Regions from separate parts of the Micromonospora sp. NPDC005163 genome, predicted to be linked through region 1. Evidence: riboswitches for the same ligand, from Rfam matches in the RefSeq annotation. Region 1 holds a riboswitch; each other region holds the start of a gene.
What was found. A riboswitch is a leader RNA that binds a small molecule or an ion and turns the genes downstream of it on or off. The one in region 1 is predicted to bind cyclic di-AMP.

Region 1 (2,190 bases):
TGTTCACCGACGTGCTCGGCATCGGGATGGCGCTCGCCGCGATCACCGCCACCCGGCGGGCCACCGGCGACCCGCAACGCACCTTCGGGCTCTACCGACTCGAGGTGCTCGCCGCGCTGGCCAACGCGGTCCTGCTCTCCGGTGTCGCGGTCTACGTGGTGATCGAGGCGATCCGCCGGTTCGGCGACCCGCACGAGGTGCTGGCCGGTCCGATGCTCGCGGTGGCCGTGCTCGGCCTGCTCGCCAACGTGGCCGCCTTCGGCCTGCTCCGCGCGGGCGCCCGGGAGAGCATCAACCTTCAGGGCGCCTACCTGGAGGTGCTCGGCGACCTGCTCGGCTCGCTCGGCGTGATCGGCGCGGCGCTGCTCATCCAGGTCACCGACTGGTGGTGGGCCGACCCATTGGTCGCGGTCGCCATCGGCGTGTTCATCCTGCCGCGCACCTGGCGGCTGGGACGGGCCGCGGTCCGCATCCTGGTGCAGGCCGCCCCGGAGCACCTCCAGGTCACGGCCGTGCACGACCGGCTGGCCGCGGTGCCCGGCGTGGTCGAGGTGCACGACCTGCACGTCTGGACGCTCACCTCGGGCATGGAGGTGGCCTCCGCGCACCTGACCATGGCGCCCGGCGCGGATGTCGGAGTGGTGCTCACCGCGGCACGCACCGCCCTGCACGAGGACTTCCGGATCGAGCACGCGACGTTGCAGATCGAACCCGGCGCGGCCCCCGGGGCGTGCGGTTCGGTCGAATGGTAGTGCGTTTCAGGAGTTTTACTCGGCTTGGCCGGAATTTTCCGTGACGACGCACGCACCGTCCGTCACATCGGCTGCACTGGTCCCATCGGCACCGGTAGGCTCGGTCCCGGCCTCCACCCGGCGGCGCCCTCCCGGCGCCGGTGGCGGTCGCCGCCTAATCGCCCGAACGGGGCGAACCGGGGAACCATGTTCCTGGGGTGCATCCGCGTCCGCGGTAGGGATCTTCCGTCCCGAACCCGTCAGCTAACCCGGTCGGCGGCTGACGGAAGGACATGCGTAGTGGTACCAGCACGACCACCCGCCGCCCGACTGGCGGCCCTGATCGTCGCGATGTTCGCCCTCAGCGTCGCGATCCCGGCCGGCGCCGCCTCGGCCGCTCCCCCGACCGGCCAGCGGGCCGCCGCGGCACCCGACGGAGACGAAGAGGGCGGCACCCCGGCGCTGCGGGCCCAACTGGAGGCGGCCAGCAAGGGATACCTGGACGCGAAACGCGCCCTGGACACCTCCGTGCGGCGGCAGCAGCAGCTCGCCACCCAGCTGAAGACCACCGAGATCGAACTCACGGCGCGCAGCGGCAAGGTCGACGAGATCGCCGGACTGGCCTACCGCACCGGCCGGCTCGGCACGGTGTCGGCGCTGCTCAGCAGCAGCACCCCCGAGGGCTTCATGGACCGGGCCGTCACGCTGGACGCGGTCGCCGCCAACGAGGACCGGGCGCTGCGCGACCTCACCGCCACCAGGGACGAGGTCAATCGCACCCGCATCGCCCTGGACGGCGAGATCCGTGAGCAGCGCAAGCAGGTCACGGTCATGGCCAAGCGCAAGGAGCAGGCCGAACGGGCGCTGACCGTGGCCACCACGAAGGCCCGTACGACCGCCGACGGCGGCTCGAACCGGGGCACCTCCACCGCCAACGCCACGGCCGCGCCGCGCAACTCCGACGGCTCCTGGCCGTCGGAGTCGTGCAGCGTCAACGACCCCACCCCGGCCTCCGGCTGCATCACCCCGCGCACCCTGCACGCGCTCAACCAGGCCAAGGCGGCCGGCTTCACCCGGTACGTCTCCTGCCACCGCAACGGCGGCTCCGGCGAGCACCCGAAGGGCCGGGCGTGCGACTTCGCCGCGCAGAAGGGCGGCTTCGGCGGCGACGCCACCGGCGGTGACAAGACGTACGGCAACAACCTGGCCGCGTACTTCATCCGCAACGCCGACCGGCTCGCCGTGCTGTACGTGATCTGGTACAGGCAGATCTGGCTGCCCAGCAGCGGGTGGAAGTCGTACAGCGGGGCGGGCGGCGACCCGTCCAGCGACCACACCAACCACGTGCACCTGTCGGTGTACTGACCCGCCGGCCGGGGGGCCCCCCCCCCGGGGGGGGGCCCCCCCCCGGGGGGCGGGCGCGTTCCGCCCTTTTTGCCAGGCGGGGGGGCCCCGCCCC
Region 2 (2,190 bases), on a different contig from region 1:
TCCTGGACGAGTTGCAGCGTGGTCGCCCAGCTCGCCTCGGTGTCGTGGATGACGATGTACTCGATCTTCTGCCGGCCGGGTCGGTCGGAGAGGTCGTGGTTGCCGTAGTTCCCGGCGCCGAACGCCTCGTAGGGCGCCGGGATCCACTCGCAGGAGATGGTGCGGGGGCACTCCAGCCCGTCGGGGCGGGCGAGCCGGCGCAGTCCCAGCCGGTCCAGCCAGGAGCGCTGCGGTTGGATTGCCCGGGCCGGCAGCGTGATCCGCTGGCCGTCGTCGGTCACCCGGGACTCGCCGGCGCCGATGGTGGTGAACACCTCGTCGGCGAAGGCCGCCGCGGCGTCCGCGCTGTCCGCGCCGGCGTAGCGGGCCACCGCGCCGTACCAGGCTGCCGGGTCGGTGCCGGCCCCCACCGGTGCGCCCAGTTCCCGCTGGTACGCGGCCAGCAGTGCCGCGCCGCCTCAGATGTTGACGCTCGGGTCGGTGCGCAGCGACTCGGGGGCGGCGCCGGTCAGTGCGGCGGCGGCGTCCATGGTCTGCAACGCTGCGGCGGGCGGCGCGGGATCCTCGGCGGGTCGGGGCGCCATCTCCCGTGCGGGGCGGGAGTCGTCGCCGCGCGGGTCCTCGGTGCCGGCGTCGTGGTGGCTGCGCCCCGGTAGGGCGGCCACGTGCCGGGCGTCGGTCAGGTGCATCGGGCCGTAGCCGCCGCTGGTACTCGGCGTGCCGGCGTTGCTGTCCCAACGTGACTCCAGATAGGAGACGCCGAGCAGCACGTCGGCCGGTACGCCGTACTCGGTCGCCGCGGCGGCGTACTGCTGCTGGCGGTCGGCGGTGGGTGCGGCCACGGCTGGGCCGGCGGGTAGGGGAACCGCGGTCGCGGCGGCGACCACGGCGGCGGCGAGCAGCGCGCGCCGGCCGGTGGACAGGGTTGGACCGTGCATCGAACCCCCTAGATCTGAAGGGCGAAGTGAGGTCACCTTCGCCCCGCCCGGGGCTCCCGTCAATACCTTTCGACCTACCGAGGTTCGTGGAAGGAAACCTTCGTTCCCGGCCGTCGTCGCCGGCAATCGGTACGGAGTGTCACGGCCCCACCGGTTGCGGATCGGTAACGGTCGTCTCTACTCTGGTCATTCGTCGGGCCGACAGCAGCTCCGCCCACCCGGGCGGTAACGGACCGACACCGCCGAGTCGCTTCCGAGCGAGCCGGGGACCCAGGTTTCTGGGGTGAATCCGCAGCCACTGCGGTAGGGCGTCCACCTTCCCGCCCGAACCCGTCAGCTAACCCGGTAGGCGGTCGGGAAGAAGGAGTACGGAACCCGGTGGCTCACCATGCCCCGCGGCCGTCGTCCGAGCGGTCGGCGTCAGCCGGCCCGACGTCGATCGTGCCGCGCTCACGCTGGTCCCGCTTCACCACCGCCCTCGCCGCCCTGGTCGGCGTTGCCGTCGTCCTGACGGGCAGCGCCACGGCGGCCCACGCCGACCCCTCCGTCGCCGAGATCGAGCGCCAGATCGACGCCGACTGGAACAAGCTCGAACCGATCATCGAACGGCACAACGCCACCCGGGCCGACCTGGCCGCGAAGCGCAAGCAGGCCAACGCGCTGGCCGCCCGGATCGCCCCGCTGGAGCGCCAGGTCGACGCTGCGATGGACAAGGTCAGCTCCCTGGCTGTGCGCGCGTACAAGGGCGAGAACGTCTCCACCGTCAACGCCGTGCTGGGCAGCCGGTCACCGAGCGACGTGGTCGGGCAGCTCGAGATGCTCGACCGGTTTGCGCACAACCAGCAGCAGGACGTGCGGCAGGTGGCCGACCTGCGTGACCAACTGGCCGCGCAGAAGGCGCCACTGGACGAGATGGTGGCCCAACTGACCCGGACCGAGGCCCAGCTGGCGGCCAAGAAGAAGCAGATCAACGACGAGATCGACCGCCTGCAGAAGCTGCGCCTGAAGGTTTACGGCAACGGTGGCGGCGGTCCGCTGCGTCCGGCGCCCTGCCCGGCCAGCTACCCCGGCGGCGGTGCCGGTGTGGCCGTCAAGTTCGCCTGCGCCCAGATCGGCAAGCCCTACGTGTGGGGTGCCGAGGGTCCGAACTCGTACGACTGCTCCGGGTTGATGCTGGCCGCCTGGGCCAAGGCCGGTGTGTCGCTGCCGCACAACGCCGCCCAGCAGAGCCGGGTGACCAAGGACGTCAGCC
Region 3 (2,190 bases), on a different contig from region 1:
TGGTGCTCTACCTGACGCACGGGGTCAGCGCGCAGACCTCGGTCGCGGTGCTCGGCACCCTGGGCAGCCTGGTCCTCACCGGCGTACTGGCCACCATCGTCAGCGGCGCCACGCACCTCACCGGCTTCGGCAGCGAGGACGCCACCACCCTGTCGATGTTCCAGGCCGACGTGGACCTGCACGGCCTGCTGCTCGCCGGGATCATCATCGGCTCGCTCGGGGTGCTCGACGACGTGACCGTCACCCAGGCGGCCACCGTGACCGAGCTGGCCAACGCCAACCCCGGGCTGACCCGGTTGCAGCTCTACCGGGCGGCGACCCGGGTCGGCCGGGCGCACATCGCCTCCACCGTCAACACCATCGTGCTGGCGTACGCGGGCGCCTCGTTGCCGCTGCTGCTCCTGCTCACCGCTGACTCGCGACCGATCGGGCAGATCCTGACCAGCGAGTTCCTCGCGCAGGAGATCGTCCGCAGCGGGGTCGCCACGCTCGGGCTGATCGCCGCCGTACCGCTGACCACCGGGCTGGCCGCGATGGTGACCGCAGCCGGCCGGCAGACCACCGCGCCCGCCGCCGAAGCGCCCGCCCCGCGACCCCAGCCCGACCGCGCCGAGGCACTGGCGGCGCTGAGCTCCCCGCGCACGGATCGGCCCGACCTCACGTCGCCCGACCCGACGCGGACCACACCCTCATCCACCGCCACCGACCGGTGGCCAGAGCCGAACAGGAGCACGGATACGGCATGGTGACACTCCTCAACGTGACCACGTCGGGCGTCCGCCCTGAGAACCGCATCACTGGTCACTCAGCGCCATGGCGAAATGACGCTTTTAGTCGGTATCAGGGCGTAGCTCAGCCGGTGGGCTCTCGGGTAACCTCACTGCCGGTTACCGATGAAGGCGCGAAGCGGCGCCTGCGGTGCCACCGCCCAATCGCCAACCGGCGAGCCGGGAACCCAGGTACGTGGGGTGAATCCGCGACAGCGGTAGGGGCCACTTCCGCCCCGAACCCGTCAGCTAACCCGGTCGGCGGTCGACGGAAGGGAACATTGTGACGGCACCCCTACGCCGCTGGTTGACACCCGTGGTGGCCGTGATCGCCGCACTGACCGTGCTCGCCGGGCCCCTCCCGGCGCAGGCCGCCCCGACGACCCCCACACCGTCCGGGCACGAGGAGGACGGCGAGCCCCAGTTGCTCAACGACGTGATCGAGCAGACCAACCGCAAATTCTCCGCGGCCAAGTCCAAACTGAACACGTCGAAGAAGAAGCAGCTGCAGCTGGCGCTGGAGGTCGACCGGGCCAAGGCCGACCTGAACGCACTGGCGCCGCAGGTCGGGCAGATCGCCGCCCAGTCGTACCGCACCGGCCGGATCGGCCCGCTGGCGATGCTGCTGGAGAGCGAAGCCCCGGACTCGTTCGTCCAACGTGCCGCCGCGCTCGATGAGATGAACATGGTCAACGAGAAGAAGCTCGCCGAGGTCAACGCGGTGAAGACCCGCGCTGAGCAGGCCAAGCTGGCCCTCGACGCGGAGGTCCGCGAGCAGCAGAAGCAGACCGCCCTGATGGCCAAGGAGAAGCGCGAAGCGGACAAGGCCCTCGCCCTGGTCGGTGGGAAGGGCTTCACCGGCGGGCTGGTGTCGGCCACCTCACCGGTCGCCCGGCTCGGCCCGGGCCGGACCGCCGACGGCGACTGGAAGTCCGAGTCGTGCAGCCAGAACGACCCGACCACGTCCGGCTGCGTCACCCCGCGCACGCTGCACGCGTACAAGGAGGTCAAGCGGGCCGGATTCAACCGGTTCGTCGGCTGCTACCGATCCGGGGGGCCGTGGGAGCACCCGAAGGGCCGCGCCTGCGACTGGTCTCTGCAGAAGAGCGGCTTCAGCCCGTGGCACAACGAGGACACCCGGACGTACGGCAACAACGTCGCCGCGTTCCTCATCCGCAACGCCGACCGGCTCGGCATCTACTACGTGATCTGGAACCGGCAGATCTGGTTCCCGGCGACCGGCTGGAAGTCGTACAGCGGGCCGTCGAACCACACCGACCACGTACACATGTCGCTGCTCTGACCCACGCTCTCCGTCGAGGGCCGTTCCGCGTGACGCGGAGCGGCCCTCGACGCGTTCAGGCGGCGGGCGCGGCCGGACCGACCGGCGTGCTGGCGTCGATCGGTCCGTCGAGCGTCGTGG
Region 4 (2,190 bases), on a different contig from region 1:
GACCACATGAAAAGACGCCGCGGGCGCCGGCCCCTTGTGGGGGACGGCGCCCGCGGCGGCTGCGCCCGGGTCAGGCGGAGTAACCCCGAGTGGCGATCCAGTTCGCCAGGTCGATCGTTGTGATCCAGTACGACGGATCGGCGGCGTTCGCCGAGTCGGCGATCCGCACGGTCCGGCCGTTGTCCTTGTAGCCCACCACGGCGATGTAGTGCCCGCCGCCGTAGGAGTGCCAGCCACCATCGGTGTCGGTGGCGTCGCCGGCGATGTTGGCCACCACGCCCCGGCCGGCGGTGATCGCCGCGACCACGTCGGCCTGGAGTCGGTCCATCTGGGCCGGGCTGGGCGCGCCGGCGAACATCCGGGTCCGGTACGGGGAGCCCTTCACCTCGGCGTTGAGCACCCGGGTGGTGTCCAGGGCCGAGTTGGTGCCCATCTCGGTGGTGCCCAGCTCGACGCCGAGCTTGTCCTGGGTGCGGTCGATCCCGGTGGCGCTGAGCGCGTTGCGGGTGGCCGCCGGGCCACAGTTGTAGTACGTGTTCTGCGCCTGGTAGTCGTAGTCGAGCACCTTGGTCGCGGGCGGCTTCGGCGCCGGCTTACGGGTCAGGTCCGGGTTGCCGGTGGCCTTGGCGGCGGGCGACGCGGCGCTGGCCGTCGGGGTGGCGGTGCTCGGCGAGGTGCTGGCCGAGGGGGCCGCTACGCGAGCCTCGCCGCGGGAGGCGACGGTGTCGCTGCGCATCTCGGCGACCGTGGTCGCGGTGTGCTGGCTGGCCGGGGCGTCGTCGGTGCCGGCGATCAGGGCGCCGGTGGTGGTCGCGAGCGCCAGGGCCGCGGCGGAGGCGGCGACGATCTGGTAGGGGCGCTCGGTGGCGAGACGACGGAGCTGACGCTTCAGGGTGTGCTTCACGGGGTCCTCCACGGATCGGGGGGAGAGCGGCACACCGGGCCGGACCGATATCCGGGCAGGCGCCAGCGCGCGGACCGTGGTCCGCGGGTGGTGAACCGCTCAGGGTTGTGCCCGGCGTGGCCGGGCGGGAGAGGCGGTGACCCGGAGGGTCAGCTCACCGGACGGATGAGCGGGGGCACCGCGGCGCCGTGGAGGCGGAGGAACAACCGAGGGGTGGAGAGGTGCTGCACGAGGATGGAACTCCTTCCGACACCGCCTACCGGGTTAGCTGACGGATTCGGGCGGGAAGATCGCCCTACCGCGGGCCGTGGCTCGCAGATTCACCCCGGACTAACTGATGGGTCCCCGGTTCGTTGATCACGATTGAGCGGGTCGGCGCGGCGTCGCCTCTTGCGATCGGTTACCGCACCGGACGGGACGACACTACTGGCCGGCTCAAGCCCTGCCAAGCCAGGTTCACCTGCGTAAACCTGAAATCGAGCGCCAATTTCTGCGCGTATTGCCACTGACGTGACTCGATGGGACAACCGGTTGCGGCGGCGCCTCCGGTCGACAACCGGACAGGCCGTCGACAATGCCGCCGCATTTGCGCGAACATTGCGCCCGACCGTTCCAGCTGCCCGATCCGGCGTCGGTGTGACCGGGCTCACGCTTCCGGTCGGGACATTTCCGGTCAGCCCACCCGCGCCGGGCGCCAGCGCGCCGCGGTCGCCGCACGGGCCGCCGCGGTCGGCGCCGGTCGGACCGGCATCCGGACCGGCCGCAACCGGGCCGCCGCTGCCCACGCCTCCTCGGCGAGCGTGCGGGCCGCCTCGGCGGCCAGTTCGGCATCGCGCCACGTGGATCGTTCGCGCTCGGCGGCGGCCCGGTGCTCGACCCACCTGCCGTCCCGGACAGCGCGGCTCAGCAGCACCTCCTGCTCGACCGGGTGTCGCCGGGGATCCCAGCCGTTGCGGTGTGCGAAAACGTCGGTGAGCTGACGCATCGACAGGTCGCCGCGCCAGTGCGCCGCCATCGCCGCGCGGTGCAGGTAGCGCTCCCGGGCGGCGTACTCCGTCGGGGAGCGCGGCGTGCGGGGGGTGGGCAGCGAACCGGCGCCGGCGAAGCGGCGCGCGGCGCGGTCCGCCTCCTCGTACCCGGCCCAGGCCCGCTCGGCCGCCTCCTGCGCGGCCAGCCAGTCGGCGCGACGTCGGCGGGCGGTCTGCGCCGCGCCGGCGGCGGCGACGGCCACCTCCTCGGCGTACCGGCGCAGGTCCGCCGCCTCGACGGCGGCCAGTTCCCGGGCC

Region 2: linked by a shared signal. The riboswitch ahead of ACWD6N_RS13250 (C40 family peptidase) and the one ahead of ACWD6N_RS31490 (coiled-coil domain-containing protein) in region 1 are both predicted to bind cyclic di-AMP.
Region 3: linked by a shared signal. The riboswitch ahead of ACWD6N_RS04255 (coiled-coil domain-containing protein) and the one ahead of ACWD6N_RS31490 (coiled-coil domain-containing protein) in region 1 are both predicted to bind cyclic di-AMP.
Region 4: linked by a shared signal. The riboswitch ahead of ACWD6N_RS09385 (C39 family peptidase) and the one ahead of ACWD6N_RS31490 (coiled-coil domain-containing protein) in region 1 are both predicted to bind cyclic di-AMP.

Annotation. Positions count from the first base shown of each region.
Region 1 is NZ_JBSFYP010000071.1:7-2,196, reverse strand. Features, by position in the region: gene ACWD6N_RS31495 (cation diffusion facilitator family transporter) at 1-752, shown strand, start outside; cyclic di-AMP (ydaO/yuaA leader) riboswitch at 894-1,026, shown strand; gene ACWD6N_RS31490 (coiled-coil domain-containing protein) at 1,032-2,096, shown strand.
Region 2 is NZ_JBSFYP010000015.1:73,862-76,051, forward strand. Features, by position in the region: gene ACWD6N_RS13240 (N-acetylmuramoyl-L-alanine amidase) at 1-410, opposite strand, end outside; gene ACWD6N_RS13245 (lysozyme family protein) at 459-938, opposite strand; cyclic di-AMP (ydaO/yuaA leader) riboswitch at 1,169-1,304, shown strand; gene ACWD6N_RS13250 (C40 family peptidase) at 1,317-2,190, shown strand, end outside.
Region 3 is NZ_JBSFYP010000003.1:179,446-181,635, reverse strand. Features, by position in the region: gene ACWD6N_RS04260 (YibE/F family protein) at 1-749, shown strand, start outside; cyclic di-AMP (ydaO/yuaA leader) riboswitch at 916-1,046, shown strand; gene ACWD6N_RS04255 (coiled-coil domain-containing protein) at 1,051-2,070, shown strand; gene ACWD6N_RS04250 (carbonic anhydrase) at 2,126-2,190, opposite strand, start outside.
Region 4 is NZ_JBSFYP010000009.1:52,952-55,141, forward strand. Features, by position in the region: gene ACWD6N_RS09385 (C39 family peptidase) at 71-916, opposite strand; cyclic di-AMP (ydaO/yuaA leader) riboswitch at 1,143-1,284, opposite strand; gene ACWD6N_RS09390 (hypothetical protein) at 1,578-2,190, opposite strand, start outside.